DNA from 2 places in the Streptomyces bathyalis genome. Region 2 is predicted to be linked to the other one. Evidence: riboswitches for the same ligand, from Rfam matches in the RefSeq annotation. Region 2 holds a riboswitch; the other holds the start of a gene.
What was found. A riboswitch is a leader RNA that binds a small molecule or an ion and turns the genes downstream of it on or off. The one in region 2 is predicted to bind glycine.
Positions count from the first base shown of each region.

Region 1: it holds a riboswitch for glycine, as region 2 does, so the genes downstream of both, gcvP (aminomethyl-transferring glycine dehydrogenase) here and gcvT (glycine cleavage system aminomethyltransferase GcvT) in region 2, are expected to answer to the same signal.

Region 1 covers NZ_CP048882.1:7,059,499-7,074,254, forward strand. The annotation lists gene G4Z16_RS33375 (double zinc ribbon and FHA domain-containing protein) at 1-152, shown strand, start outside; gene ftsR (transcriptional regulator FtsR) at 168-941, shown strand; gene G4Z16_RS30695 (bifunctional nuclease family protein) at 1,009-1,482, shown strand; gene G4Z16_RS30700 (MerR family transcriptional regulator) at 1,666-2,277, shown strand; gene G4Z16_RS30705 (DNA polymerase IV) at 2,309-3,859, shown strand; partial or broken gene G4Z16_RS33380 (PRC-barrel domain-containing protein) at 4,012-4,434, opposite strand; glycine riboswitch at 4,406-4,501, shown strand; gene gcvP (aminomethyl-transferring glycine dehydrogenase) at 4,688-7,576, shown strand; gene G4Z16_RS30720 (DUF5999 family protein) at 7,675-7,881, opposite strand; gene G4Z16_RS30725 (hypothetical protein) at 8,156-8,764, opposite strand; gene G4Z16_RS30730 (glutamate-cysteine ligase family protein) at 9,263-10,759, shown strand; gene G4Z16_RS30735 (CPBP family intramembrane glutamic endopeptidase) at 10,878-11,681, shown strand; gene G4Z16_RS30740 (PhzF family phenazine biosynthesis protein) at 11,707-12,540, opposite strand; gene G4Z16_RS30745 (PadR family transcriptional regulator) at 12,708-13,325, shown strand; gene G4Z16_RS30750 (DUF4232 domain-containing protein) at 13,369-14,046, opposite strand; gene G4Z16_RS30755 (peptidase) at 14,280-14,756, shown strand, end outside.
Region 2 covers NZ_CP048882.1:2,004,982-2,019,737, reverse strand. The annotation lists gene glyA (serine hydroxymethyltransferase) at 1-715, opposite strand, end outside; gene gcvH (glycine cleavage system protein GcvH) at 845-1,225, opposite strand; gene gcvT (glycine cleavage system aminomethyltransferase GcvT) at 1,364-2,518, opposite strand; glycine riboswitch at 2,663-2,772, opposite strand; gene G4Z16_RS08640 (AAA family ATPase) at 2,944-3,714, shown strand; gene G4Z16_RS08635 (enhanced serine sensitivity protein SseB) at 3,796-4,566, shown strand; gene G4Z16_RS08630 (enhanced serine sensitivity protein SseB C-terminal domain-containing protein) at 4,816-5,574, shown strand; gene G4Z16_RS08625 (ABC transporter permease) at 5,885-6,883, shown strand; gene G4Z16_RS08620 (ABC transporter substrate-binding protein) at 6,969-8,738, shown strand; gene G4Z16_RS08615 (ABC transporter permease) at 8,862-9,860, shown strand; gene G4Z16_RS08610 (ABC transporter ATP-binding protein) at 9,857-10,957, shown strand; gene G4Z16_RS08605 (ABC transporter ATP-binding protein) at 10,972-12,054, shown strand; gene G4Z16_RS08600 (transglycosylase SLT domain-containing protein) at 12,152-12,883, opposite strand; gene G4Z16_RS08595 (trimeric intracellular cation channel family protein) at 13,376-14,044, shown strand; gene G4Z16_RS08590 (thioesterase family protein) at 14,124-14,756, shown strand, end outside.

The DNA of each region.
Region 1 (14,756 bases), 5.1 Mb from region 2:
ACGGTGTCTTCACCGTCTCCGATGTCGGCAGCCTCAACGGCACCTACGTCAACCGGGAGCGCATCGAGGCCGGCGTGCCGCTGGCGAACGGTGACGAGGTTCAGATCGGCAAGTTCCGGCTGGTCTTCTTCGCGAGCAAGCGCACGGTCTGACCTTCCGGGCAGGGCATGGAGCACACACCGCCCGGTGGTGCCGGTGACGGTGCCGCCACAGGGGCGGGCAGCGGGCCGCTGAGCATCGGCGGCGTGCTGCGTGTGCTCCGCGAGGAGTTCCCCGAGGTCACGGTCTCCAAGATCCGATTTCTGGAGACGCAGGGACTCGTGGAGCCGGGCCGGTCTCCGTCGGGCCACCGCTGGTTCAGCGGCGAGGATGTGGAGCGACTGCGGGACGTCCTGCGGATGCAGCGTGATCACTACCTCCCGCTGAGGGTGATCAAGGAACATCTGGGTTCCGTCGCAGAGGGCGAGCTCCCGTTGCCGCCGACGAAGGCACCCCAGCGGAGCAGCCCGGGCACACGGCGTGAGAGGCCATCCGACCCCCCGGTCCGAATCGGCCGGGAGCAGCTGCTTGCCGCCGCCGGCTTGACGGAGCCCGAGCTCATGGACTGCGAATCGCACGGTCTTGTCTCCCGGTACCCGGACAGCTCGTACGACGAGGCCGCTGTGGCCGTCGCCGGCATCGTCTCGGAGCTCGGCCGCCACGGAGTTCCGCCGCGGCAGCTGCACGCCGTGAAGGCCGCTGCCGAGCATCAGGCGGGCCTGCTCGAGAGCGCCGTTGCGTCGGCGGAACACCCCGGTGACGCCCGTACCGGGGGCGGTGCCGAGCCCCCGGGCGCCCGGCTGGCGGCCCTGTCCGGGCGGCTTTACGAGGTCTTTGTGCAGGCGGCGCTGCACGTACGGCCTGCTGAGGGCCCCGACGCGGGCAACCGCCCGGGTGAGTAGGTTCACACGACAGCTGAGGGCGGGTCCCGACTACCCAAACAGGCGGGGCACGGCCTAGGGTTGCTGTGTGAACGAGCTCGACGTTGTGGGTGTCCGGGTCGAAATGCCCTCCAACCAACCGATCGTGCTGCTGCGTGAAGTGGGTGGCGACCGGTACCTCCCCATCTGGATCGGCCCTGGGGAGGCGACCGCGATCGCCTTCGCGCAGCAGGGCATGACGCCTGCGCGCCCGCTCACCCATGATCTGTTCAAGGACGTCCTGGAGGCCGTGGGCCAGGAGCTCACCGCTGTCCGCATCACGGACCTCAGAGAAGGCGTGTTCTACGCCGAGCTGGTCTTCGCCAGCGGGGTCGAGGTCAGCGCGCGGCCGTCCGACGCCATAGCGCTGGCTCTGCGCACCGGTACGCCGATCTACGGCAGCGAGGGTGTGCTGGACGACGCGGGCATCGCCATCCCGGACGAGCAGGAGGACGAGGTGGAGAAGTTCCGCGAGTTCCTCGACCAGATCTCGCCCGAGGATTTCGGCACCAGCAGCCAGTGATCTCGTCGCCGCGGGCGGCTCATGACGGGCCTGGCGACTACAAACCGTGACGCCTTCCCTCCTTTCGGTTACGGGAAACCACTCCTTGGGGCATTTTCACCCGGCGTGCCGAGTGTGGCGATCGTTGACGCACCACGGGTGACTGCCTACCTTCGGTGAGGCAGGTCCCGGTCATGCCCCGGGATGCGGAGGACGGAGGTCGGCGTGAGAGATACCGGCGACGGTATGGCGGCGGGCGAGACCCCTCCTCGCGGGGGCTCGGCAGGTCCGCTGCAGGGGGAGAGATCCACGGACGAATCGCCGGAACTCATCGGATACCGCGGCCCCACCGCTTGCTCGGCCGCCGGGATCACCTACCGCCAGCTCGACTACTGGGCGCGCACAGGGCTCGTGGAGCCGAGCATCCGTCCCGCCTACGGATCCGGAAGCCAGCGGCTCTACAGCTTTCGCGACATCGTGGTCCTCAAGATCGTCAAGCGGCTGCTGGACACGGGCGTCTCGCTGCAGAACATCCGCACCGCCGTCCAGCATCTGCGCACCCGCGGCCGTACCGACCTGACCCAGATGACGCTGATGAGCGACGGAGCCACCGTCTACGAGTGCTCTTCGCCCGACGAAGTCGTCGACCTGCTGCAGGGCGGGCAAGGCGTGTTCGGGATCGCCGTCGGCGTGGTGTGGAAAGACGTCGAGGGAGCCCTGGCGCAGCTGCACGGCGAGCACGTCGACACCGGCGAGACCATCGTGGGTGATCATCCCGGGGACGAGCTGGCGCGGCGGCGCAACCGCGCAGGCTGACTGTCGGTCCCATGCGGCACCATCGACCAATGTGAGAAGCGCTCCGACGATCCTCCATCTGGACATGGACGCCTTCTACGCTGCCGTCGAGCAGGCATCCAAGCCCAGCCTCCGCGGAAAACCCGTCGTCGTCGGCGGGCTCGGGCCGCGCGGAGTCGTCGCCACGGCCTCGTACGAGGCGCGGATCTTCGGCGTCCATTCGGCCATGCCCATGGGCCAGGCCCGCCGTCTGTGCCCGAACGCCGCCTACCTCTCGCCTCGCTTCAGCCTCTACAGGGACGTCAGCGATGCCGTCATGGAGATCCTCGGCGGGCTGTCGCCGCTCGTGGAGCCCCTCAGCCTCGACGAGGCCTTCGTCGACCTGGAGGCCGGCGAGGCGCTGACCGACGGCTCGGCGTCTCCGGCCGTACGAGCGGTGGGGGAGCGGCTGCGGCAGACGATCAGCGAGATGACGGGGCTCAGCGGCTCCGTGGGGCTGGCCGGCTCGAAGATGCTCGCCAAGATCGGCTCGGAGCAGGCGAAGCCCGACGGGCTCGTCGTCATCGAGCCGGGCACGGAACGGGAGCTGCTGGCTCCGATGTCAGTACGCACTCTGCCGGGCGTGGGTCCGGCCACGGCAGAGGTGCTGCGCCGCGCCGGGATCACCACCGTCGGGGACACGGCGGAGGCGGGTGAGGCGGAGCTGCTGAGACTTCTGGGCAGGGCGCACGGCACTTCGCTCTACGCGATGGCGAACGGCTGGGACGACCGTCCCGTGATCGCGGAGCGCGACGCGAAATCGGTGTCGGTGGAGGACACTTTCGACGTCGACCTCACCGACAGGGCGCTCGTCCAGGCGCACCTCGCGCGCCTCGCCGAACGGTGCGCGGAGCGGCTTCGTGCGGCCGGGAGGTCCGGCCGCACGGTTGTGATCAAGGTCCGCAGTTATGACTTCTCGACCCTGACGCGCTCGGAGACGCTGCGCGGACCCACCGACGACACCGGCGTGGTCCGCGAGGCCGCGGCCAGGCTCCTCGACACGGTGGACACCACCGCCGGGGTGCGTCTGCTGGGCGTCGGCGTCAGCGGTCTGGCCGACTTCACTCAGGAAGATCTGTTCGCACAGGCACAGGCCGACGCGGATGCCGCGGCAGCGGCAGAAGGTAGGACAGCGGGCCACCTGGGGGAGGAGCACGGGCCGGCTGCCGTGCCCGAGGAGCCGGAGGTTCCGGCCCACCGGCGCTGGGTGCCGGGCCGGGACGTCAGGCATGCGGAGCTCGGTCTCGGCTGGGTGCAGGGCAGTGGGCTCGGCCGGGTCACCGTGAGGTTCGAGGATCCTGGGTCCGTGCCCGGCCGGGTGCGGACCTACTCCGTCGACGATCCCGCTCTGGAGCCTGCCGAACCGCCGCCGCTCGCGGCGATGGCGCGGCGGAAGCGGATCGAGGGGTTGGGCCGAACGGGGGAATCGTCTCAGCTCTCGGTCCCCGCTATCCGTCCGAAGTCCCTGTCCGGCGGAGGCGAGGACGGTGCCGGCCCCGACGACGCCGGTGAGGAGGGCACAGGGCCGACGGACTCGGCCGGGGGCGGCACCTCCAGCCCGTAGTGGAGATACAGCTGGAGCTCCTGGCGGGGGGAGAGGTGCCTGCCCACGCCGAGCACGGGTGTGCTGCGCACCAGCGCCCTCTCGAACGGGACGTGGAGGGCGCCGCCGACGAGCTCGCTCGGCTCCAGCGGTACGAGGGTCTCGCGCCGGAAGATGCCCGTGCGCACGGCCGCCCACTCCGGCTCGCCCGTCGCGTCGTCGAGGTACACCTCGCCGACCGTTCCGATCTTGCAGCCGCTGCTGTCGAGTGCTCTGCGCCCGATAAGGCTCCGTGGATCGATGTCGTTCTGCACGGTCCCTCCAAGTCGTGGTTCAGGGGCACCGGGTGCGTCACGGGACGAGGCCGGCCCTGGGGTCTGGTGATCTGGCGAACCCCCTCCTCGGCTCTGCCGTGCTGCCGCGCAACAGCGTGCTGCGGGGGCGCCGAGGACGCCGGGAGCCGGTCGTACAAGCCGTATTACCACCCAAAGGCACATTTCAGCGGTTGGCCACCCGAGTGCACCCGGGTCCTGTGGGAGGAACCGCTGGTAGGCTCGAAGTGGCTGTGGACCCCGAGCGGGAGAGTCCTCCGGCATCAGCCGGGGGCGCCGAAGGAGCAACTCCTCCCCGGAATCTCTCAGGCTCACGTACCGCGCGGGTGAGGTCACTCTGGAAAGCAGGGCGGGCCGAGCAGTGCCTGGGCTCCTCCTCACCGACGGTGAAAGCCGGGTCTCCCTCAGCGGGGGCGGACCGGTGAAACTCTCAGGTTGAGATGACAGAGGGGGAGGCCGTCCGGGCACCAGCGCCGTGGTGTCCCCGTAGGTCACAGTGACCAGGAGGCCCCCGCAGATGACTGCCAACCGCATCCCTCTCGCCGATCTCGAACGCGGAACTCCTTTCGAACGGCGGCACATCGGCCCGGACGCCGGTGCCCAGGCGAAGATGCTCGCCCAGGTCGGATACGGCTCCCTCGACGAGCTGACCGCCGCCGCCGTCCCCGACGTGATCAAGAGCAAAGAGGCCCTGAACCTGCCTCCTGGCCGCACCGAGGCCGAAGTGATCGCGGAGCTGCGGCAGTTCGCGGCCCGCAACCAGGTGCTTCCGTCGATGATCGGCCTCGGCTACTACGGGACCTTCACCCCCTCGGTCGTCCTGCGCAACGTCATGGAGAACCCCGCCTGGTACACCGCGTACACGCCGTACCAGCCGGAGATCTCGCAGGGCCGCCTCGAGGCCCTGCTCAACTTCCAGACCATGGTGGCCGACCTGACGGGCCTGCCGACCTCGGGTGCCTCGCTCCTCGACGAGCCCACTGCGGCGGCCGAGGCCATGGCGCTCTCCCGCCGGGTCGGCAAGGTCAAGCAGGGCGTCTTCCTCGTGGACGCCGACTGCCTGCCGCAGACGATCGCCGTCATCCGGACCCGCGCTGAACCGACCGGCGTCGAGGTCGTCGTCGCCGACCTGAGCGACGGAATCCCGGCCGACGTGGCCGAGCGCGGAGTATTCGGGCTGCTCCTGCAGTACCCCGGAGCCTCCGGCGCCGTGCGGGACCACCGTGCCGTCATCGAGCAGGCGCACGAGCTCGGAGCGGTCGTGACCGTCGCCGCCGACCTGCTCGCGCTCACGCTGCTGAGCTCGCCCGGGTCGCTCGGCGCGGACATCGCGGTCGGCTCCAGCCAGCGCTTCGGCGTGCCCATGGGCTTCGGAGGGCCGCATGCCGGCTACATGTCGGTACGCGACAAGTACGCCCGCAGCCTGCCCGGCCGCCTCGTCGGCGTCTCCAAGGACGCGGACGGTCACCAGGCCTACCGCCTCGCCCTGCAGACCCGTGAGCAGCACATCCGCCGGGAGAAGGCCACCAGCAACATCTGCACCGCCCAGGTGCTGCTCGCCGTGATGTCCGGGATGTACGCAGTGCACCACGGGCCGGAGGGCCTGGCCAACATCGCCCGCCGCACGCACCGCTACGCCACTCTGCTCGCTGAGGGGCTGCGCGGAGGCGGAGTGGAGATCGTGCACGGCAGCTACTTCGACACCGTCACGGCGCGGGTCCCCGGAGGTGCGGCCGAGATCGTCGCCCGTGCGCGCGAGACGGGCGTGAACCTGCGGGAGACGGACGCGGACCACGTCGGCATGGCCTGCGACGAGACCACGGGCCGGGCCCAGCTGGAGGCTGTGTGGTCCGCGTTCGGAGTCGAGGCCGACGCAGAGGAGCTGGACGCCGGACTCTCCGGGGACGCGCTGCCCGAGGCGCTGCTGCGCACCGAGGACTATCTGACCCACCCCGTCTTCCACGAGTACCGCTCCGAGACGGCGATGCTGCGCTACCTGCGCAGGCTCGCAGACCGGGACTACGCGCTGGACCGCGGCATGATCCCGCTCGGCTCGTGCACCATGAAGCTCAACGCCACCACCGAGATGGAGGCCGTCACCTGGCCCGAGTTCGCCGGGCTGCACCCCTTCGCTCCGGCCGAGCAGGCGGAGGGCTACCTTGCGCTGATCCATCAGCTGGAGGATCAGCTCGCGGAGATCACCGGCTACGACAAGGTCTCCCTGCAGCCCAACGCCGGATCCCAGGGCGAGCTGGCAGGACTTCTGGCCGTCCGGGCGTACCACCGCTCACGCGGCGACGACCAGCGCAACGTCTGCCTGATCCCCTCCTCGGCGCACGGTACGAACGCGGCGAGCGCGATCATGGCCGGCATGCGGGTCGTGGTGGTCAAGACCAGCGAGGACGGCGACGTGGACACCGCCGACCTGCGCGCGAAGATCGAGCAGCACGGCGACGAGCTGTCCGTGCTGATGGTCACCTACCCCTCCACGCACGGCGTCTTCGAGGAACACATCACCGACATCTGCGCGGCCGTGCACGACGCCGGCGGTCAGGTCTACGTCGACGGTGCGAACCTCAACGCGCTGATGGGGCTCGCGCGGCCCGGCAGGTTCGGGGCCGACGTCTCCCACCTGAACCTGCACAAGACCTTCTGCATCCCGCACGGCGGCGGTGGGCCCGGTGTCGGTCCGATCGGTGTGCGCGAGCACCTGGCACCGCACCTGCCCAACCACCCGCTCCAGCCCGCCGCGGGACCGGCGAGCGGCATCGGCCCGATCTCCGGCTCGCCCTGGGGCTCGGCGGGCATCCTGCCGATCTCTTGGGCGTACGTGAGGCTGATGGGAGCCGAGGGGCTGCGCCGCGCCACGCAGGTCGCCGTGCTCGGGGCGAACTACATCGCCAAGCGCCTGGAACCGCACTACCCGGTCCTCTACACGGGGCCGCACGGGCTCGTCGCGCACGAGTGCATCATCGACGTACGGCCGCTGACGAAGCAGACCGGCGTGAGCATCGACGACGTGGCCAAACGGCTGATCGACTACGGCTTCCATGCTCCGACCATGTCGTTCCCGGTGCCCGGGACGCTGATGACGGAACCCACCGAGAGCGAGGACCTGGCGGAGCTCGACCGGTTCTGCGAAGCGATGATCGAGATCCGCGGTGAGATCGACAAGGTCGGTTCGGGGGAGTGGCCAGCCGAGGACAACCCGCTGCGCAACGCGCCGCACACCGCGGGGCAGTTGAGCGGGGACTGGGAGCACCCGTACGGGCGGGAGACGGCCGTCTTCCCGGCCGGGGTCAGCGCTTCCGACAAGTACTGGCCGCCGGTGCGGCGTATCGACGGCGCCTTCGGCGACCGGAATCTGGTGTGCTCGTGCCCGCCGGTGGAGGAGTACGACGGCTGAGGGCGCGGGAGCGTCGGAGCGCGGAGGATCGAAACGGCGTGTGTCAGGGCCGGTTCGGTGTCACACCGGGCCGGCCCTGGCCTGTGGCTGCTGTGGGATCAGGCAGCGGTGGCGATGTTGCGGCTGTCGAGCGGACGGTGCGGGTCGATGATCTTGCCGTCCGGGAGAAGCTCGCCCGTGTCCTCGAAGAGGAGGACGCCATTGCACAGCAGGCTCCAGCCCTGCTCCGGGAAGTGGGCCACAGGGTGTGCGGCTTCCCGGTCGGCGGACTCGGCTGTCGGGCAAGGTGGCTGGTGCTGGCACATTGTCGCTGTCGTCTTCCGTTGTGTCGTGATGTCCGTGCGGCTGGTCACGATGTCCATGGCCGCCCCCCGTTCCGGTGTGTGTCCCAGTGTTCCCCTGCGGAGGAGATTCCGCAGGGATTTCGTGTCACCGCTCCTCAACCAGGAGAGACGCATCACTCGTGCGGGTGGTTGCCGTCAACTGATCCGCACATACGGGTGGTTTGCCGTATACGTGCAACGGGGGAAGCCGCCCTGGATCACCGCGACAGGCACCGCGTACGGTATCCCACGAAACTCACCTGCCGCTTCTCAGCAGGGGAGTTGCCGGAACCGAACGTCTGGTCAGCAGGGGCAGGAGCGCGTCGGCACGGTGCGGAACGTGGGCCGCGATGCCGGGGGGAGCGGGCGCGAGGGGGATGAGCAGGTCCGACGGCTGCGGGGCACCCTCGTCGATGGCCGCCGTGGCGTTTCCGTGCAGCCAGAGGGTGAGCATGTACAGCCGGGGCACGGACAGCAGCCGCGGCTGGTGGAGTCCGGGCAGCGACTCGGCCTGCCGCAGGGCCCGTTGGGACGAGGCGACGTACGGGCCGCCGCAGAAGTACGCGAAGGCCCAGCCGTCGGAGGTGAGCAGCGTCTCCGCCGCCCCCACCGCCGGGGACCCGGCAGGGGCGTCCTTCTCCCGCAGCAGGAAGCGCCAGCCGGTCAGACGCGTGTACGGGGCAGAGTTCGGTGGGCCGAAGTCGGCCAACTCGTGCACGGGCAGTGGGTGTTCGATCTCCAGCGAGAGTCCGCCGCCGTCGGCGGCGACGGGTGCGTGTCCCCGGTGTGCGGTGGCCGGCGCGCGCAGGGCCGCGAGGACGCTGCGTGCTGCGGGAGCCGGGGCGGAAGGAACGTGGAGCGGCATGGTGGATCGCCACCTCTCGCTGAAGAGCCACGTGGTGCTCGGCATGGCGCGGACGGCACTGTCGGCGTGGGGAGGTGCCGCGAAGCGGCAGCGGGACCGTCGACTGCGGGCACCGGCCGGTCCGGTGATACCGCGTCTCGATCCGTACCGGAGTTTATACGAAACGCGTTACATCACCATTTCGGCTAACGGGCCACCACTTTCGTTTCAAGACTGCATCCGGCCGGTATTGCACCGCACTTGACCACATGTACCGCGGCGGGAGGCCCTGTGGCCTGGGGTGATTGAGACGTCGTGGTCGGCCGGATCCAGTCTGCGTTTCCCACAAGGACTGTGCGCGTGGTCTTGGACCACTGCCGTATGCCTCCGGAACGTGCCGTTCGGCGCAGGTGAGAGGTTCACGGCAGGCGGGTACGTGGAGATCGTCGAGGCGTTATCCGCAGGCTCGACGGGCATCATCGCTGACACCACGCGGCCGTATCGAGGAGGGACACCCCGATGGGTGAGAAGGTCGTCTCCGACGGGTTCGACCTGTCCGCTCGGCATCGGTACAGGCGGAAGCTGAAGGAGTGCCTGGAGGCGTTCGAGGTTCTCCTGGAGGAGAAGCGGTTCGAGCGTCCCCGCAACCTCATGGGCCTGGAGATCGAGCTCAATCTCGCGGACGCCGACGGCATGCCCCGCATGATGAACGCCGAGGTGCTGCAGCGCATCGGCAGCCAGGACTTCCAGTCGGAGCTGGGGCAGTTCAACCTCGAGGTCAACATCGTGCCTCACCGTCTGTCCGGGCGGGTCTTCGACCAGCTCGCGGAGGAGCTGCGCACCGGACTGGGCTACGCGGACCGGCAGGCCAATGAGGTGGGCGCAGGGATCGTGATGATCGGCATTCTGCCGACGCTCACGGACGAGGACCTGGTCTCCTCGAACCTCACAGCCGTGGACCGCTACACGCTGCTCAACAACCAGATCATGGCCGCGCGGGGCGAGGAGGTCGTCCTCGACATCCAAGGCGTCGAGCGGCTGACGCGGACCTCCGCCTCGATCGCTCCCGAGGCGGCGTGCACCTCGGTGCAGCTCCATCTGCAGGTGACGCCGGAACGTTTCGCTGATGTATGGAACGCCTCCCAGGCCGTGTCCGCCGTGCAGGTCGCGATGGGCGCCAACTCGCCCTTCGTCTTCGGCCGGGAGCTGTGGCGGGAGTCGCGCATCCCGGTCTTCCTGCAGGCGACCGACACCCGCTCGGACGAGCTGCGGGCACAGGGCGTGCGGCCGCGCACCTGGTTCGGCGAGCGGTGGATCGGTTCGGCGTTCGACCTCTTCGAGGAGAACCTGCGCTACTTCCCGTCGCTGCTGCCCATCTGCGACGACGAGGATCCGCAGAGCGTGCTGAGAGCCGGCGGCACTCCGGGCCTGCCCGAACTCGTGCTGCACAACGGCACCGTCTACCGCTGGAACAGACCCGTGTACGCGGTCAGCGAGGGCGTGCCGCATCTGCGCGTGGAGAACCGGGTACTGCCAGCCGGCCCCACGGTCACGGACGTGCTCGCCAACACGGCCCTCTACTACGGACTGGTGCGCAGCCTCGCCGACGAGCCCCGACCCGTCTGGTCGCGGCTGCCCTTCGGGGCCGCCTCCGCGAACTTCGACGCGGCCTGCCGGCACGGCATCGAGGCGGAGCTGACCTGGCCGCGGCACGGCCGCCCCGGGGGCCTTGTCACGATGCCGGCGATCCGGCTCGTGCAGGAGGAACTGCTTCCGCTCGCCGCGGCCGGGCTTGAGGCGTGGGGCGTCGAGAGCGGCGACCGCGACCGTTGCCTGGGTGTCATCGAGGAACGCTGCCGGCGCCGCGTCAACGGGGCGTCGTGGCAGGCGGACGCCTACCACCGCGCCGTCGAGTCCGGCCTCGAGCGGGAGAAGGCGCTCGCGGCGGTCACGCGACGCTACTGCGAACTCGCGCGTACGGGAGAGCCTGTGCACACCTGGGCTCCCGGCCCGTAGACGCCGCGTACGGGCGGGAGTGCAACGGACCGCCCGACCCCTGCTTCGCACGCCCCGGCGCCGTCCGGCAAGCTATGCACGTCCCCGGCTGTCGCGGACCGGTGAACTGGAGGCATGTGTGCAGTCGCAAGCGAGCGACCCCGCTCGGTTCCCGGCGTCCGAGGAGCTTTCGGCGCGCACGCTCCGGCACGAGACGCTGCTGGTGCTGGCACTGTCGCTCGGTGCGAGCGCCGTCTCCGCGCTGATCAGCTTCATCGGCTCGCTGACCGCCTCGGGCGCACTCGCCGACCAGTCGGCACGCCTGAACACCTCGCGCGCTCCCGACCGGCCCTGGCTAGACCTGGCCTGGCAGCTCTTCGGGATCGCCACCGCGCTGGTCCCGGTGGTGCTGGTGGCCCATCTCCTCACACGGGAGGGCGCGGGCGGGCTGCGCTCCCTCGGGTTCGACCGGAGCAGGCCGGGATTCGACCTGGGACGCGGCGCGGTGCTCGCCGCCGCCATCGGAGGGAGCGGGCTCGGCTTCTACCTGGGGGCTCTGCAGGCCGGCTTCAACCTCACCGTGGTGCCCGAATCGCTGCCGCACGTGTGGTGGCGCATCCCCGTGCTGATCCTCTCCGCGATCCAGAACTCCGTGCTCGAAGAGGTGATCGTCGTCGGCTACCTGCTGCGCAGGCTCGGGCAGCTGGACTTCTCACCCTGGGCCGCACTCGCGGTGAGCGCGCTGCTGCGCGGCTCGTACCACCTCTACCAGGGCATCGGCGGGCTGCTCGGCAACATGGCGATGGGCGTGATCTTCGTCCTGCTGTACCGGCGCTGGGGGCGCGTCGGACCGCTGGTGGTGGCGCACGCGCTGATCGACATCGTGGCCTTCGCCGGCTACGCGCTCTTCGCGGGCAAGGTGGACTGGCTGCCCACGCCCTGACAGCCGCCGGCCCGCTGCGGGGCCGTCACCATCCGGCGCACAGGTGGGCGTCCAGGACCGTGACTGCCGCTCCCGTCAGCTCGGTGCGTTCGCCTCGCAGCGTCGTACGCACCAGCCCCGTTCGGGCGGAGCACTGAAGGCCCGTCAGTGACTCACGGCCGAGCCGCGCGGACCACAGCGGTGCCAGCGCGGTGTGGGCGCTGCCGGTGACCGGGTCCTCGGGAATGCCGACGGAGGGGGCGAACATCCGCGAGGCGTAGTCGTATTGGCCGCCGCTGCCTTGTTCGGCGCCGCCGTCCGCGATCGCGGTGACGATGACGCCCCTGTGCGGGAGACGGCCCAGGGCGGTGCTGTCGGGAGCGAGGGCGCGCAGCGTCCCCTCGTCGGAGACCTCGACGAGGAGATCGCCGAGCGTCCCGGTGTCGTGCACGGACACCGGTTCGGCGCCGAGGGCGTCGGCGAGCCCGGGAGGCGCCGGGGCCGGTGTCAGCGGGGCCGTGGGGAAGTCCAGCGTGATCGCGCCGCCTGCAGCGGTCGCCGCGGTGAGCACGCCGCTGCGGGTGCGGAAGCGCACGGTGCCGGAGCTCAGGCCGTCGCTGTGCAGGACGTGTGCCGTGGCCAGCGTGGCGTGACCGCACAGATCGACCTCCGCGGCCGGGGTGAACCAGCGAAGCGCCCAGTCGGCCCCGGCGTCGCCGGGGAGCGGGTGCGCGAAGGCGGTCTCCGAGAGGTTCATCTCGTTGGCGACCCTCTGCATGCGTTCGTCCGCCGGGAAGGTCTCCTCCTCCAACAGCACGACTGCGGCGGGATTGCCGCGGTAGGGGCGGTCGGTGAAGGCGTCGACTGTACGGATCCTCATGGGCCGGGACGTTAGGCCAGGGCGGCCGCGGCGTGCCACGGCCAATGCGGCGAAGGTGGACCGGCGCGGTATCGCTCGGGTATTGCCATACGAGCATCGCCGATATATCGTTGACCCATCACGACAAGTCAAAGTCTGTCAAAGACAGATCATGGAAGGGATTCGTCATGCGTAAGGAAGAACAGCGACCTGGTGGCCGCGGGCATGGCCGTGGCCCCGGATACTGCGGCCCGGCCGGTTTCGGCGGCCCGTCCGAGCGCCGGGCCTTCGGTGCCTTCGGTCCGCCCTTCGGGGACGGCCCGCCCTTCGGGCCGAGAGGCCGGGGCCGGGGAGGACCGCGCGGGCGCGCACGCCGAGGTGATGTGCGGGCCTCGATCCTGGCGCTCCTCAAGGACCGCCCGATGCACGGCTACGAGATGATCCAGGAGATCGCAGAGCGCAGCAGTGGCGCGTGGAAGCCGAGTCCGGGCTCGGTGTACCCGACGCTCCAGCTGCTGGAGGACGAGGGGCTCATCAGCAGCGCCAGTGAGGGCGGCAAGAACCTCTTCTCCCTCACCGACGCCGGCCGCCAGGAGGCCGAGGCCGGCCCGGAGGCCCCCTGGGAGGAGGCCGGGCGCGGCATCGACTGGGAGGCCATGAACGAGGTGCGCAAGGCCGGCGGCGCGCTGGTCAGTGCCTTCCAGCAGGTCTGGGCGAACGGCACCCCGGAGCAGCGCGAGAAGGCGCTCGGTGTCGTCAACGACGCCCGCAAGAAGCTCTATCTGATCCTCGCCGAGGAGGAGTGACCGCGGGGGTGTGCGTGCGGTGCGCGGGGCCGTGAGGCGGCTGTCAGCTGGGAGGACCGGCCCCCGGCAGCAGCGGCCGGACGTCGATCTCGCCGGCGCCGCACACCTCACCCGACTTCCACGATGCCGTCCTCGCGGTGCGCTGATCCGGCGGGATCACGCGCACCGCCTTCGGTTCGGGGCACCGGCCGTCGTCGGGATCGCCCTCGCCGGGCACGACCGTCCAGTGCAGCCGGGCAGTCGCGTGCCCGCCGGGGGAGAGGGTGAGCTGGCGGGAGGGGACGGAGTGGTCCCGTACCACCTTGGTGGGGATCTTCCCGCCGTTCGCGCCGGTCAGCTGGAGCCCTGGCCAGCCCTGCGTACGGCAGGCGGCCGACGAGGAGTTGGTGAGGACGAGGGCGGCGTAGCGGTTGCCCGCGGCGGGCTGTCCCGGTCGCAGTGAGACCGTCAGCGCCTCCGTGGTGCACCAGCGAGGCCGGTCCGCTCCGCTGCCGGAGCCTCCGGGGCGGCCACGGTCGTCACCCGGAGCGTCCTGGGCGCCGGGCGCCTGAGCGGAGCCCACGGAATCGGACGGGCCCGGGGAAGCGGTGGAGCCGGAGTCCGTGCCGTCCACGGATGCCGGCGAATTGGAGGAGGAGGCGGACCCCGCGCAGCCGCTGACGGTCACAGCGGCACCGAGGGCGAGCGCGGCGAGAACGGAGCGTGCATGGTGAGCGGCCATGGAAATCTCCAAGTGCTGCCGTATGGGGGGCTGTTGGAGAACAAGACGCGACCTTCCGGGCATTCGGTTCCTCCCTACCCACCCCGAACTCCCTTCAGGCGGCGCTCCTCCTCAAGGAGGAGGCCCCTGCGGTACGCACCTCCCATCGGGGTACGTGCATATGCCCCGCGGCGAGGATGTGTGGCCGGATGTGCATGTGATGTGGTGGTGCTGTGGACACCAGTACGCCCCCAGTGCCTGCCGGCAGAACGGCAGGCGCGGTGATCGAGGACCGGCTGAGCGAACAGCTGGCAGCCGTCGTCGCGACCGCGCGCCGACGGGCCTCCAGGGGTGGCGACCGGGGCGTGGACACCGCGCATCTGCTGCACAGCCTTCTCGAATCGGATCCCGTTGTACGGGCGTTCCTCGGCGGTGGAGGTCCGCTGACCGCGAAGCTGCTCGGCTATCTCGCGCAGCGCAGCATCGGATACGGCCTGCGCTGGCGGCATTCGGTGGAGAAGGCCGGTGTCCCGTGTGCCGGAGTCGACGAGGGCCTGCTGCCGGGCTGGTCCCCGGCTGCCGTCATGGCGATGGAGGTTGCGCTGGGCTGCGTCAGGGCGCGTGGCGCCGATCGCGCTGACGGCGTCGATCTCTTCGCCGGACTGGTCGCCGACGCGGAGTGCCGTGCCGCGGAAGTGCTGCGTACCGCCGGAGTCGATGTGCGCGGAATC
Region 2 (14,756 bases):
CGCCGCCGCGCGGGCCGCCGAGCGTCTTGTGCGTGGTCGTGGTCACGACGTCCGCGTACGGCACCGGAGAGGGGTGCAGCCCGGCCGCCACCAGACCCGCGAAGTGCGCCATGTCGACCATGAGCAGGGCGCCGACCTCGTCAGCGACGCGGCGGAAGGCGGCGAAGTCCAGCTGCCGCGGGTAGGCGGACCAGCCGGCGATGATCATCTGCGGCCGGTGCTCGCGCGCCAGCCTGCCGACCTCGTCCATGTCGACCTGGCTGGTCTTCTCGTCGACGTGGTAGGCGACGACGTTGTAGAGCTTGCCGGAGAAGTTGATCTTCATGCCGTGCGTGAGGTGACCGCCGTGCGCCAGGTCCAGGCCCATGATCGTGTCACCGGGCTTGAGCAGCGCGAACATCGCGGCGGCGTTCGCGGACGCGCCGGAGTGCGGCTGTACGTTGGCTGCCTCCGCCCCGAAGAGCGCCTTGATGCGCTCGCGCGCGATGTCCTCGATGACGTCGACGTGTTCGCAGCCGCCGTAGTAGCGACGCCCCGGGTAGCCCTCCGCGTACTTGTTGGTGAGGACGGAGCCCTGGGCCTCCAGGGAGGCGACGGGCGCGAAGTTCTCCGACGCGATCATCTCGAGGGTGGACTGCTGGCGGTGGAGTTCGGCGTCGACGGCGGCGGCGACGTCCGGGTCCACCTCGTGGAGAGAGCTGTTCAGAAGCGACATGGAACCATCCCTGGTGGCAGGCCGGTCGGGCACATTGGCGGACATACGGCGTTCAGTCGTTGCTGCTCGGGCGTAGGGGGCCGCTCTCGCGGCTCCGGGCGACAGGGGCCGGTCGGTGCGGGCCCGGCGTCAGCTTCCGGCGGTGAACGAGGCGTACTCGTCGGCCGTCAGCAGACCCTCCGGCTCGTCCGTGACACGCACCTTGAACAGCCAGCCGCCCTCGAACGGGGAGGAGTTGACCAGCGCCGGGTCGTCCACGACATCCTGGTTGATCTCGGTGATCTCGCCGGAGACCGGCGCGTAGAGGTCGCTGACCGACTTGGTCGACTCCAGCTCGCCGCAGGGTTCGCCCGCGGTCACCGTGTCCCCGTTCTCGGGAAGCTGGACGAAGACGACATCGCCGAGCGCGTCGGCGGCGTGCGCCGTGATGCCGACCGTCGAGACGCCGTCATCGGCGGCCGACAGCCACTCGTGCTCCTTGCTGTAACGCAGCTGCTGCGGGTTGCTCATGGTGCGATTCTCCTGGATGAGAGGGGAACGGAGGGAATCAGTCTTGGTCAGTGGGACGCAGGACACGTCGAGCGGCGCGGGCCACGCCGCGGTCCGGCGCCGGGGAGGCGGGCACGGGTCGTCCCGCCGGCGCCCTTGTCAGCGTTGCCGCTTGTAGAAGGGGAGCGCCACGACCTCGTACGGCTCGTGGCTGCCGCGGATGTCCACCGCGACCCCCTCGGTGCCGGGCTCCGCGAACGCCGGGTCGACGTACGCGATGGCGATGGGCTTGCCGAGGGTGGGCGACGGGGCTCCCGAGGTCACCTCGCCGATCACCGAACCGTCCGCGGCGGAGACCACCTCGTACCCGGCACGCGGGACCCTCCTGCCCTCGGCGATCAGCCCGACGAGCTTGCGCGGCGGCGACGTCTCGGCCTGACCGGCGGCGGCCTCCAGCGGCTCGCGCCCGACGAAGGCACCGTCGTTGGTGGTCTTCTCGAACTTCACGATCCGGCCCATGCCCGCGTCGAACGGCGTGGTCCGCGTGGTCAGTTCGTGCCCGTACAGCGGCATCCCCGCCTCGAGGCGGAGCGTGTCACGGCAGCTCAGGCCGCACGGCACGAGGCCCGCGGGGGCACCCGCCTCGGTGAGCGCCTCCCACACGGCCACGGCGTCGGAGGGGGAGACGAACAGCTCGAAGCCGTCCTCGCCGGTGTATCCCGTACGGGCGATGAGTGCGTCCCGGCCGGCGACGGTGCCCGGCAGCCCCGCGTAGTACTTCAGCCCCTCCAGGTCGGCGTCCGTGACGCCCTTGAGGATGCCGGCGGCCTCCGGGCCCTGCACGGCGATCAGCGCGTAGGCGTCCCGGTCGTCGCGCACCTCGGCGCCGAAGCCGGCGCTGCGCTCACGCAGTGCGTCCAGCACGGTCTGCGCGTTGGAGGCGTTGGCGACGACCATGTACGTGTCCTCGCCGGTGCGGTAGACGATCAGGTCGTCGAGGATGCCGCCCGAGGCGTCGCACAGCATGGTGTAGCGGGCGCGTCCGACCGACAGCCGGGAGAGGTGGCCGACCAGCGCGTAGTCCAGCAGTTCGCCGGCCTGTTGCCCGGTGACGGTGATCTCGCCCATGTGCGAGAGGTCGAAGAGACCCGCGCGCGTGCGCACGGCGACGTGCTCGTCCCGCTCGCTGCCGTAGCGCAGGGGCATGTCCCAGCCGGCGAAGTCGGTCATCGTCGCGCCGAGCGCGCGGTGTACCGCGTCGAGGGCGGTTGTGCGCGGGCCGCCGCCGGTGGCCCCGCTGTCGGTCTCGCTCATGTCAGGCTCCCGTGACTCGGTGACGCGGATGTCCTCCCCATCTGTCATCGGAACCTGAGAGGTTCGCCACGAGCCCTCGTGCACGGGCGGTGGCTTGCACCTTGGGTGGAGCCGCCTGTGGGCGGCCCGCTTTTCAGATCTGCCTCGTCCTGCGCGGTATCGGTGCCTGAGAGATTCAAGGGAGGACTTGCTCCTTCGGCGCCCCGGCGGGACCGCGCTCCGAGCGCGGCCGGGAACTCTCCCGCGTGGATTCAAACGGCCGGTATCCAGTTGACTGGCCCGCTCATCATGGCACGGCGGCGAAGAGGCGTCGACGGTGCATGGCTTCGGCCGGCTGCGATGCCGCCTTGCTGCGCATTACCATTTCTTGACACTCTCGGAGGCGAGCCGCCGGACGGCGGCCATATCCGGGGAGGGGCGATCAGGTGGGCAGCCTGCGCAGTGCGTACGCGACCGTGACCGGCTGGGGGTACTCGCCCTCCGGCCAGGCCAAAGACGCCGCCGACTCTCCTGTACGGGCGGCGGCGCCGCCACCGGCGCCCGTCGAGACGGCTGTTGCGGGCACCCAGGCGCCCGTCGAGGCCGGTGCCACGGCCGTTCCGGCGGACTCACCCCCGCCCGCCGCCTCCGTGGACCTCCGCGGTACGGCCGCCCGGCGGACGTTGCGGTATCCGACCGGTGACCGCGTCGTCGTCTCCGGGCTTCCGGGCAGCGGCAAGTCGACGCTGATCCGACGCGTCCTCGCCCTCCAGGACACCGTCCGCCGCATCGACTCCCAGGACGTGCGCGAGCGTTGGGGGTCCGCGCTGCCGCGCTGGCTGCCGTACGCCGCGTACCGTCCCCTCGCCCGCATCGCGCACTACGCGGGGCTGCGGCGGGCGCTCTCCTCCGGCGCGAGCGTGGTCGTGCACGACTGCGGCAGCCAGGCGTGGGTGCGCAACTGGCTCGGCCGGGACGCCCTCCGGCGCGGCCGCGCCCTCCACCTCGTCCTGCTGGACGTGCCGGTGGCGACGGCGCTGCGCAGTCAGGCCGAGCGCGGACGCACCGTCTCCGGCTACGCGTTCATGCGCCACCGCAGGGCCGTGCGGCGGCTGATCGTGAACGCGGAGTCCGGGCGGCTGCCGCGCGGATGCCAGTCGGTGGTCCTTCTGGACCGGGGCGCCGCGGGAGCACTCGCCGGCATCTCCTTCGAGTAGCAACGCGCGGAAGGCGCACGCCCGGCGCGCACGGCCGGACCGCTCGCAACCCGCTGTGACCACCGCACTAGGGTGGCGGTCATGACCATTCCTCAGCAGTACGGACCGGGCCATGGCGGAGGCTGGCCCGGCAACGAGCTGGAGGAGGCACTCGCCGCCTCCCTCGAAGTGCCAGGCGCCGGTGCCCGGCTGCTTGAGGTGCTCGGACGCAGCAGCGTCTGGGTGCCGCTGCCCGAGGGCGGCGGCCCCGACAGTCCCGACCTGGATCTGCCGACCGTGGAGCTCAACGGCGGCGTCTACGTTCCCGTCTTCAGTTCCGAGCAGCAGTTCCTGCAGGTCGTCGGGAGCCATATGTCCTTCACCGTCGCGCCCGCACGCGAATTCGCCCGCGGGCTGCCCCCCCAGGTGGGCATCGCCGTGAACCCGGAGGGCACCGTCGGCATGCCGCTGCCGCCCGAGGCCGTCGCCGAGCTGTGCGCCAACACCCCGGGTGAGCAGGCCGCGTGGGGCGTGGCGCGCGGCGCGCGGGTGCGGCTCTACGAGCCGGACTGGCAGGAGGAGCCCGTGGACTTCCTCGCCGCCGCGGCCGGGGAGTTCGCCGTCCTGCCGTGGATGCGCGCGGCCCGCCGCGCACTCGCGAGCTCCGAGGGGGATCCGCCGTCGCTGTTCGTCGGCGTCGAGCTGGACCACCTGGACCCGGACATCCGGCAGGCCGCGCACGACGCGCTCGCGCGTGCGCTGGGCCGCGCGCAGGTCAGATGGCCGGTTCAGCTCGTGCTGATGGACGCCGCCCAGGACCCGGTCGTCGACTGGATGCGGCACTGCGTGCGGCCCTTCTACACCCGGGACTGAGGTCCGGGTCCCTACGGGCCCGCTCCGCCCCAGGACGTAGCGCTTCAGCACGACGCCCCGTGTCGGTCCCTGCTCGTAAGCTGGTTTGATGACGGGGACAACGGGGAGGGCCGCGTTCGCGGGCCCGGTACAGATCATTGAGAAGGACGGCTTCCTCACCGGCCGCGCCGCCCGGGAGTGCCTCCCGGGCAGGAGGCTCTGGGGGAGGCCGGCGAAGCGTCGGAGCGGTTCCGGTGGAAGGACGGCCAGGTGAGCGCGGGTGCAGGCGTCGAGCAGCTGCTGGGGCAGGTGTCGCCGGGGAGGTACGACACCTATGAGGCGCTGCTCGATGCGCTCACCGACGGCGAAGTGTGGATGCTGCTCTGGAACGGACGTCCGGGCGCGCCGGACGCCCAGTACGGAAACATGGAGGTCGGCGGGTATGGCTACGCCCCCTGCGTGAGTTCCGCCCAGGAGCTGGCCGTCTCCGGCTGGGACCGCTCGCACGAGATCGTCAGCGGCCGTGAGATCGCCGCCGCGCTCTTCCCGGAGCGCTGGGGGATCTGGCTCAACCCGCACGCCCCGGGCGGCGGGGTCGGCATCCCGTGGCTCGACCTGCGGCGCATCGCCCTGGGCTTGGACCAGTTGCCCGCGGGGCCGCTGCGCATCAGCGAACCGAGCCTGGACGTCGCGCAGTTCTACGCGCTGCTGAGCCAGAACGCACATCGCACGCCCGTCGTGCGTTCCCTGCGCCGCGCCTGGGTGCAGCCGGCACTCGGCGCCGGCTATCTCGCGATCGGCCTCGACCTGTACGACACGGGCCGGCAGGCCGTGGAGTCGGCGCAGCAGATGATGCGTCAGTCGGTGGCGGCCGTCCCTGAGGGGCTGCCGGTCTCCAGTGTCGCGATGTCGGACGACTACGACCCGGTGGCGATGTGGCTGCGGCGCAATTCGCGGCCATTCTTCGATCGTGACGTGCCGACGGCCGACGCCGCTCCTGGGCACGGCTACGGATTCCCCCGCTCCTGACGCCCGTCCGCCCGGTCGGTACGCAACCGGACTTCCTCCAGGGATGCCTGGTGGAAGGAAGCGCAGGTGGGCGGTTGTCCACGCGCATTGACGGGATTCCGATAGTCGCCAGTTGCCGTTCGTATAACGGAATCTGACGCGTCACATCACAGTTGAGCATCCTTTCCCCGGGGGGACTGGCGGGTGATCGCATGGCCGATGAGACTCCCGAGCGTTGAGGCATCGGCCTTGTGAACGTGCGAATTGCGAACTGGCCGCTACAGCGGCGGGCGTGGCTGGTCACCCCCGGCCGAGAGAGGGTTTCCCCACGATGACGGCACCACTGCACGACACGTCCGCGGAGACCGCGCCCGTCGACCCGGCACTCGGTGGCGTGGAAGGCAAGTCCATCGAAGGGCGCTCCCTCGGACGGATCGCGTGGAACCGCCTCAAGCGGGACAAGGTGGCACTCATCGGCGGCGGCGTCGTCCTGGTGCTCATCCTGGTCGCGTTCTTCGCGCCGTTCATCGTGAGCCTGCTGGGACATCCGCCGGACGAGCACCACGAAGAGCTGATCGACCCGCTCTTCCAGACTCCCAAGGGTGCGCTCGGCGGTATCAGCGGTGAGCATCTCCTGGGCGTCGAACCGGGCAACGGCCGCGACATCTTCAGCCGCATCGTCTACGGCGCGCGCGTCTCGCTGCTCGTCGGCTTCCTCTCGGCCGTGGTCGCCGTCGTCGTCGGAACCGTGCTCGGCGCTCTCGCCGGTTACTTCGGCGGCTGGCTCGACGCGGTCATCAGCCGCGTGATGGACATGCTGCTGGCCTTCCCCCAACTGCTGTTCATCATCTCGCTGATCTCCGTGGTGCCGAACGAGATGTTCGGGCTGACGGGCACGGGCGTACGGCTCACCGTCATGATCCTGGTGATCGGCTTCTTCGGGTGGCCCTACATCGGCCGCATCGTGCGCGGCCAGACGCTCTCGCTCCGCGAGCGGGAGTACGTGGAGGCGGCGCGCAGCCTCGGAGCGGGGCGGCGCTACATCCTCTTCAAGGAACTGCTGCCGAACCTGATCGCGCCGATCACCGTGTACACCACGCTCATGATTCCCACCAACATCCTCACCGAGGCCGCCCTCAGCTTCCTCGGCGTGGGCGTCAAGCCGCCGACCGCCTCCTGGGGGCAGATGCTCTCCCAGGCTGTGCGCTATTACGAGACGGATCCGATGTTCATGGTGGTGCCGGGTGTGGCCATCTTCATCACCGTTCTCTCCTTCAACCTCTTCGGCGACGGCGTGCGCGACGCGCTGGACCCCAAGGGTTCCCGATGACCCCCACACCACCAGGCGTGTCCTGGTTCTGTCCCCGGCCCGGCGCAGCCGTGCGGGCCGTGACCTACACCGGAGGATGCAGATCGTGACAACCCAACGCTCATCGAGGCGCAGGATCGCCGCGTCGGCCGTCGCGGTCGCGGCCCTCCTGACCACCGCAGCTTGCGGTGGCGGCGGCAGTGACAGCGAGGGCGACGGCAAGGCGCCCGGATTCAACGCGGCCAAGGCGAAGACGGCCAACCCGTCCAACAAGAAGGGCGGGACGCTGAAGTTCATCGGCACCCAGGACGCCGACTCCTGGGACACGACCCGTGGTTACTACGGGTTTGCCTGGGACTTCATGCGCTACTACAGCCGCACCCTGGTCAGCAGCAAGCCCGTAGCCGGCAAGGAGAGTTCGGAGCTCGTCCCGGACCTGGCGAAGTCCAAGGCGAAGATCACGGACGGCGGCAAGACCTACACGTACGAGCTGCGCGACGGCATCACCTGGGAGGATGGCAAGCCCATCACCTCCAAGGACATCAAGTACGGCATCGAGCGGCAGTGGGCGCAGGACGTCCTCTCCGGCGGTCCCATCTACCTGAAGGACACGCTCGACCCGGACGGCAAGTACAAGGGCCCCTACAAGGACAAGGCCAAGGACAAGCTCGGCCTGGACGCCATCGAGACGCCCAGCGACAACAAGATCATCTTCCATCTGCCCAAGCGCAACGGTGACTTCGAGCAGATGCTGGGCATGCCTTCGGCCTCCCCGGTTCGCCAGGACAAGGACACCAAGTCCAAGTACGGCCTGAAGCCCTTCTCCAGCGGCCCGTACAAGTTCGAGTCGTACACGCCGAACAAGAAGCTCACGCTCGTCCGCAACCCCGAGTGGAAGAAGTCCTCGGACTCCATCCGCAAGGCCCTCCCGGACAAGGTCACCGTCACCCTGTTGACCAACGCCGACGAGATGGACAAGCGCCTCATCAACGGTGACTACGACCTGGACATCAACGCCACCGGCATGGAGGCGGCAGGCCGTGAGAAGGCGCTGAAGGAGCACAAGGGCAACGTCGACAACCCGAGCACGGGTTACATCCGTTACGCGGTCTTCCCGCAGATCGTGAAGCCCTTCGACAACATCCACTGCCGCAAGGCGATGATCTACGGATCGGACCACAAGTCGATCCAGAACGCGCGCGGTGGCCCGCTCGCCGGCGGTGACATCGGCACCAACATGCTGCCGGCGCTCGTCCCGGGCTCCGACCTGAAGTTCGACCCGTACGGCATCGCCAAGAACCAGGGCGCGGCCGACGTGCAGAAGGCCAAGGCCGAGCTGAAGAAGTGCGGCAAGCCGAACGGCTTCAAGACCACCATCGCGGTCCGCAACAACAAGCAGGTCGAGGTCGCCTCCGCCGAGGCCATGCAGGCGTCGCTCAAGAAGATCGGCATCACTGCCGAGGTCGACGAGTACGACGGCGCGCAGACCACCGGCATCATCGGTAACCCCGACGTGGTCAAGAAGAAGAACTACGGGATCATCATCATGGGTTGGGGCCCGGACTTCCCGTCCGGCCAGGGGTACGGCATGCCGCTGTGGCACAGCAAGTACATCCTGGACAACGGCAACAACAACTACGCCATGATCGATGACAAGAAGATCGACGGCATGTTCGCCGACGCGATCGCCGAACTCGACAAGAACAAGGCGGCCGAGAAGTACGCGGCCATCAACGCCGAGGTCATGAAGGGCGCTTACTACCTGCCCTTCACGTTCGAGAAGAACATCATCTGGCGCTCCAGCAGGCTGACCAATGTCGGCACGACCGACGCGTACAGCGGTCGTTACGACTACGCCGTGCTCGGCGTCAAGTGATCCGTCCGACCCCGCCGGCGCACCCGCCGCCAGTCACGAAGGGCAGGTGAGGGCCGCAGTGGTGGCCCGGTGAACACTCCGATGACCTCGGGGAGTTCACCGGGCCCCACCGGGCCGGAAGCAGTGCTCACATATCTCATCAGGCGGCTCTTCGCCGTCGTAGTGATGCTGATCGTCGTCATGCTGGCGGTGTTCGGCATCTTCTTCCTGATCCCGAAGTGGACGGGGGTCGACCCCGCCACGATGTTCGTCGGCAAGCAGGCCGATGCCGCCGCGCTGGAGGGCATCAGGCAGAAGCTCGGCCTGGACGACCCGATCCTCGTCCAGCTCTTCGACTTCTTCCGCGGCATCCTCGTCGGACGGGACTACGTCAGCGCGGGCGACACCATCCACTGCTCCGCGCCGTGCTTCGGGTACTCCTTCAAGACCGAGCAGGCCGTCTGGCCGATCCTCGCCGACCGGCTGCCCGTCACCCTGGGCCTCGCCGTCGGTGCCGCGATCATCTGGCTGGTCATCGGTCTGGCCGCCGGCGTCGTCTCCGCGCTGCGCCGCGGCTCCATCTGGGACCGCATGGCCATGAGCCTCGCCCTCAGCGGCGTCTCGCTGCCCATCTACTTCACCGGCCTGCTCTCGCTGGCGATCTTCTCCTACGGGCTGGGGCTGGTCAGCAACGAGTACACGCCGATCGAGGAGAGCTTCACCGCGTGGTTCAGCGGGATGACCCTCCCCTGGCTGACCCTGGCGTTCCTCTTCGGCGCCATGTACGCCCGGCTCACGCGCGCCACCATGCTCGAGGTGATGGGCGAGGACTACATCCGCACCGCCCGCGCCAAGGGCGTTCGCGAGCCGGTCGTCATCCGCAAGCACGCCATGCGCTCCACGATGACCCCGATCATCACGCTCCTCGGCGTCGACCTCGGAGCCCTCATGGGTGGTGCGATCCTCACCGAGACGACCTTCAGCCTTCCAGGACTCGGCCAGGCCGTGCTGAAGGCGATCGGGGAGAAGGACCTGCCGCTGATCCTCGGCGTCACGCTGATCACCGCCTCGGCGGTGGTCGTGGCGAACCTCATCGTGGACCTGCTGTACGGCGTGATCGACCCCCGAGTGAGGCTCGCATGACGGAAACGCACAAGACGGGTACCTCGGCGGTCGGCGAACCCGTCGCCGACCGGGCGCCCGCCCGCTCCTTCCTCGAAGTGCGCGATCTGCACGTGCACTTCCCCACGGAGGACGGCCTGGTCAAGTCCGTCGACGGGCTCTCCTTCCAGCTGGAGAAGGGCAAGACGCTCGGCATCGTGGGCGAGTCCGGCTCGGGTAAGTCCGTCACGTCGCTCGGCGTCATGGGCTTGCACACCGTCGGGCAGTACGGGCGGCAGAAGGCGCGGCTGTCGGGCGAGATCTGGCTCGACGGACAGGAACTCCTGTCCGCGGACCCGGACTCGGTGCGCAGGCTGCGCGGCCGCGAGATGGCGATGATCTTCCAGGACCCGCTCTCCGCGCTCCACCCGTACTTCACCATCGGCAGCCAGATCATCGAGGCGTACCGCGTCCACCACGACGTGGACAAGAAGACGGCCCGCAAGCGTGCTGTCGAACTCCTCGACCGCGTCGGCATCCCTCAGCCGGACCAGCGCGTCAACAGCTATCCGCACGAGTTCTCGGGCGGCATGCGGCAGCGCGCGATGATCGCGATGTCCCTGGTGAACAACCCCGAGCTGCTGATCGCCGACGAGCCGACGACCGCCCTGGACGTCACCGTGCAGGCGCAGATCCTCGACCTGATCAGGGATCTGCAGAAGGAGTTCGGCTCCGCGGTCATCATCATCACGCACGACCTGGGCGTCGTCGCCGAGCTCGCCGACGACATCCTCGTGATGTACGGGGGCCGCTGCGTCGAGTACGGGACCGCCGAGCAGGTCTTCTACCAGCCGCAACACCCGTACACCTGGGGTCTGCTCGGCTCGATGCCGCGCATCGACCGCGCGCAGGGCGAACGGCTCATCCCCGTCAAGGGCTCACCGCCCAGCCTGATCAACATCCCGAAGGGCTGCGCGTTCAACCCGCGCTGCCCCTACGCGGATGTACCCAAGGGCAATGTCACGCGCACCGAACGGCCCGAGCTGCAGGACGTGGGCGGCGGCCACCTGTCCGCCTGCCACCTGGACCGCACGGACCGGGACCGGATCTGGAACGAAGAGATTGCCCCGAAGCTGTGAGTGAGGACGAGCAGATGACGATCCCGTCCCAGCGCGTGACGGACGCCGTGCAGACCAAGGCCGACCCGGAGCCGGGCGAGTCGCTGCTGAAGGTGAGCGGCCTGAAGAAGCACTTCCCGATCACCAAGGGGATCCTCAAGCGGCAGGTCGGTGCGGTCAAAGCTGTCGACGGCATCGACTTCGACGTGCGGGCGGGGGAGACGCTGGGCGTCGTCGGCGAGTCCGGCTGCGGCAAGTCCACGATGGGCAGGCTGATCACGCGGCTGCTGGAGCCGACCGCCGGCGCCATCGAGTTCGAGGGCAGGGACATCACGCACCTCGGCGTGAGCGGCATGCGCCCGCTGCGGCGCGACGTCCAGATGATCTTCCAGGACCCGTACTCGTCGCTGAACCCCCGGCACACCGTCGGCGCGATCGTCAGCGCCCCCTTCAAGCTCCAGGGCGTCGCCCCCGAGGGCGGTGTGAAGAAGGAGGTGCAGCGGCTGCTGGACCTGGTCGGCCTGAACCCGGAGCACTACAACCGCTACCCCCACGAGTTCTCCGGCGGGCAGCGGCAGCGCATCGGCATCGCCCGCGCCCTCGCCCTCAACCCGAAGCTCGTGGTCGCTGACGAGCCGGTCTCGGCCCTGGACGTGTCCATCCAGGCGCAGGTCATCAACCTGCTGGACGACCTGCAGGACGAGCTCGGCCTCACGTACGTGATCATCGCGCACGACCTCTCGGTGATCCGCCACGTATCGGACCGGATCGCGGTCATGTACCTCGGCAAGATCGTGGAGCTGACCGACCGGAGGTCGCTGTACGAGTCGCCCATGCACCCGTACACGCGGGCGCTGCTCTCGGCCGTCCCCGTCCCCGACCCGCGGCGCAAGGCGCAGGGCGGACGTGACCGCATCCTGCTCCAGGGCGACGTGCCCTCGCCGATCAAGCCGCCGAGCGGCTGCCGCTTCCACACCAGGTGCTGGAAGGCGACGCAGATCTGCAAGACGGCCGAGCCGCCGCTGGTCTCCCTGGCCCCCGGACACGAGGCTGCCTGCCACCACCCGGAGAACGCTCCGGACCAGCACCCCGAGGACAGCACGCCGGTCGCCGGCTAGGGGGAGATCCGAGCGACAGGCCCTGGACGCCGGCGCGCAGAGACGCGCAGAAGGGCGGCTGCGTGACCGCAGCCGCCCCTTGCCGTTCCGCGCCGGATCAGTACGCGGAGTTCACGTTGTCCATGGACCCGTACTTGTCGGCCGCGTAGTTGCAGGCGGCGACGATGTTGGCGACCGGGTCGGTCACCTCATGCTTGGTGCCCTTGACGTGGTACTGGTCGAACGTGGGCTGAATGGTCTGGAGCAGACCCTTCGAAGGCGTGCCCTTCTGGGCGTTGATGTCCCAGTCGTTCATCGCGTTCGGGTCACCACCGGATTCACGGAGGATGTTCTTCTTGATGCCCTGGTGCGAGCCCGGGATGCCCTCTTCCTTCATGACGGCACGGGCCTGCTTGATCCAGCCGTCCAGGCTTTCGCCGCGGGTCGTGCGGTCGGCCTTCGTGCTGGCACGGGCCTCCTTGGCCTTCTCGGCCTGCTTGGCCTTCTTGGCCTGCTGAGCCTTCTCGCTCTGGTCAGTCTTGTCGGCCTTCGCGGCCGGCTTGGCTGCGGAGACCTGCTTGGTCTCCTCACCCTTCACGAGGGTCTTGGCCGGAGCGTGGCTGCGCGTGTTGTCGGTGGTGTGATCGCCCGTCGCGGCCTTGGCGGCCTTCGTCGACGGGTGGTCGGCCACGTTCACCGAATGTCCGGCAACCGGCTTGGCCTGGCCCCGGTCCGTGTGGGCGTCCGAGTGACCGGGCGCCGCGCCGGCGAGGGCAGCGATTCCTGCGGCGGCCGCAAGGCCGACAGCGGCGGACTTCTGGGTCCTGGTCAGGCGGTTGGGGATGCGCATGGAAGAGCGAATACCTTTCGTTGGCTGCGTCGCGTATTTGCCGGATCGGCGGTGGCGCCGAGTTCGGTTCCCGGCGCGAAGCGACGCTGCCATTGGTAAAGGCTGGTGATGCCGGTGCCAAATATGTGACCTACTATGCGGCTACGGACCGAAATGAGGTTGCGTATTCGGACATCTTGGATGGAACCGTTGAAATGCCGCCGGAGCCGGAGGGGTGGCGGGAGGTGTCCACTAAGCCGGTTCGAATGTGACGTGGGTCTTATGCGCCGCCTCACATTCCGCGGGTTCCGGATGGACGCTGCGTGGTGAAGGAATCACATTCCGGTTTCCTGGTGTCACCCTTTGTCCCATTTCGTCGCCGAACGGCATCGCCGCAGCTCGGAGGCGTGTCCAGGGGCTGCCGCAGTCCCTCGTGAGCCGGCCCGGAGGGTCTCCGGCTCCACGCTCCCGCCGGGTGTCCCGCGCGGGCGGCGGCGTGGGAAGAATGGGCCCGTGAATCAGCACCCGCTCGACCCCGACGTGCAGCACTGGCTCGACATCGTCGGGATCTTCGTGTTCGCGATATCCGGTGCTCTCCTCGCCGTGCGCAAGAACTTCGACGTATTCGGAATGGCCGTACTGGCGGAAGTCACCGGGCTCGGCGGCGGCCTTTTCCGTGACGTCGTGATCGGGGCCGTGCCGCCCGCCGCCTTCACTGACGCCGGATACTTCCACGCCCCGCTGATCGCCACGGCCTTCGTCTTCTTCCTGCACCCGCACGTGGAGCGGATCAACAAGGCGATCAACGTCTTCGACGCGGCCGGCCTCGGGCTGTTCTGCGTCGCCGGCACCGTCAAGGCCCACGAGTACGGGCTGGGGCTCTTCGCCTCCGCCGTGCTCGGCCTGGCCACGGCCGCCGGGGGCGGGGTGCTGCGCGATGTGCTCGCGAACGAGGTGCCGTCGCTGCTTCGCTGGGACCGGGACCTCTACGCCGTGCCCGCCATCATCGGCGCCACCGTGACCGCCCTGCTGCTGGACGCCGGAGCGCTCAACGCCGCGACGATGGTCGGGGCCGCCGCCCTGGCATTCGTCGTGCGCCTGCTGGCGCTGCGCTTCGGGTGGCGGGCGCCGCGGGCCTGGCACCGCCGCTCCACGGTCGCGGACGCGGAGCCGGGAAGCTGACCGGCCACCCGGCGGCCCGGCCGGTGGGCGGCCACGAATGCGACTACCCGTGAGTAACTTCTCCGTGTACGGTGCTCATATGTCCGACACCATCTCCGAAGCCACCCTGAGCGAGTTCGACCGCGACACCTCCGTACGGCAGCGTGAGCCCGGTGTCCACGACACGGACCTCTCCCAGGGCTGGGCCATCGGCCACGCCCTCAACGGCGGCTATCTGCTGGCGACCCTCGGCCGGGCCCTCGGCGAGACGCTGCCGCACCCCGATCCGTTTACCATCACGGCGCACTACCTGTCGGCCACCACGCACGGGCCTGCCGTCATCCGCAGCGAGGTCGTCCGCACCGGGCGCACTCTCTCCACCGGCACGGCCGGACTCTTCCAGACCGGCGCCGACGGCCGTGAGGTCGAGCGCATCCGCGTCCTCGCCTCCTACGGGGACCTGGACACCGTCACCGGCGACGTCCGTACGAGCGCCGAGCCGCCCGCGATGCCGCCCCCCGGGCAGTGCTTCAGCGCCCGGGACAACCCGGCGGGCCCGGACGCCGGTCCCGAAATGGGCAAGCGCCTGGACCTGCGGCTCGATCCCGCCACATGCGGCTGGGCCGTGGGGGCGCCGAGCGGCCGCGGCGAGATGCGCGCCTGGCTCGGACTGGCCGACGCCCGTGACCCGGACCCGATGTCGCTGCTCATGGCGGTGGACGCGCTGCCGCCG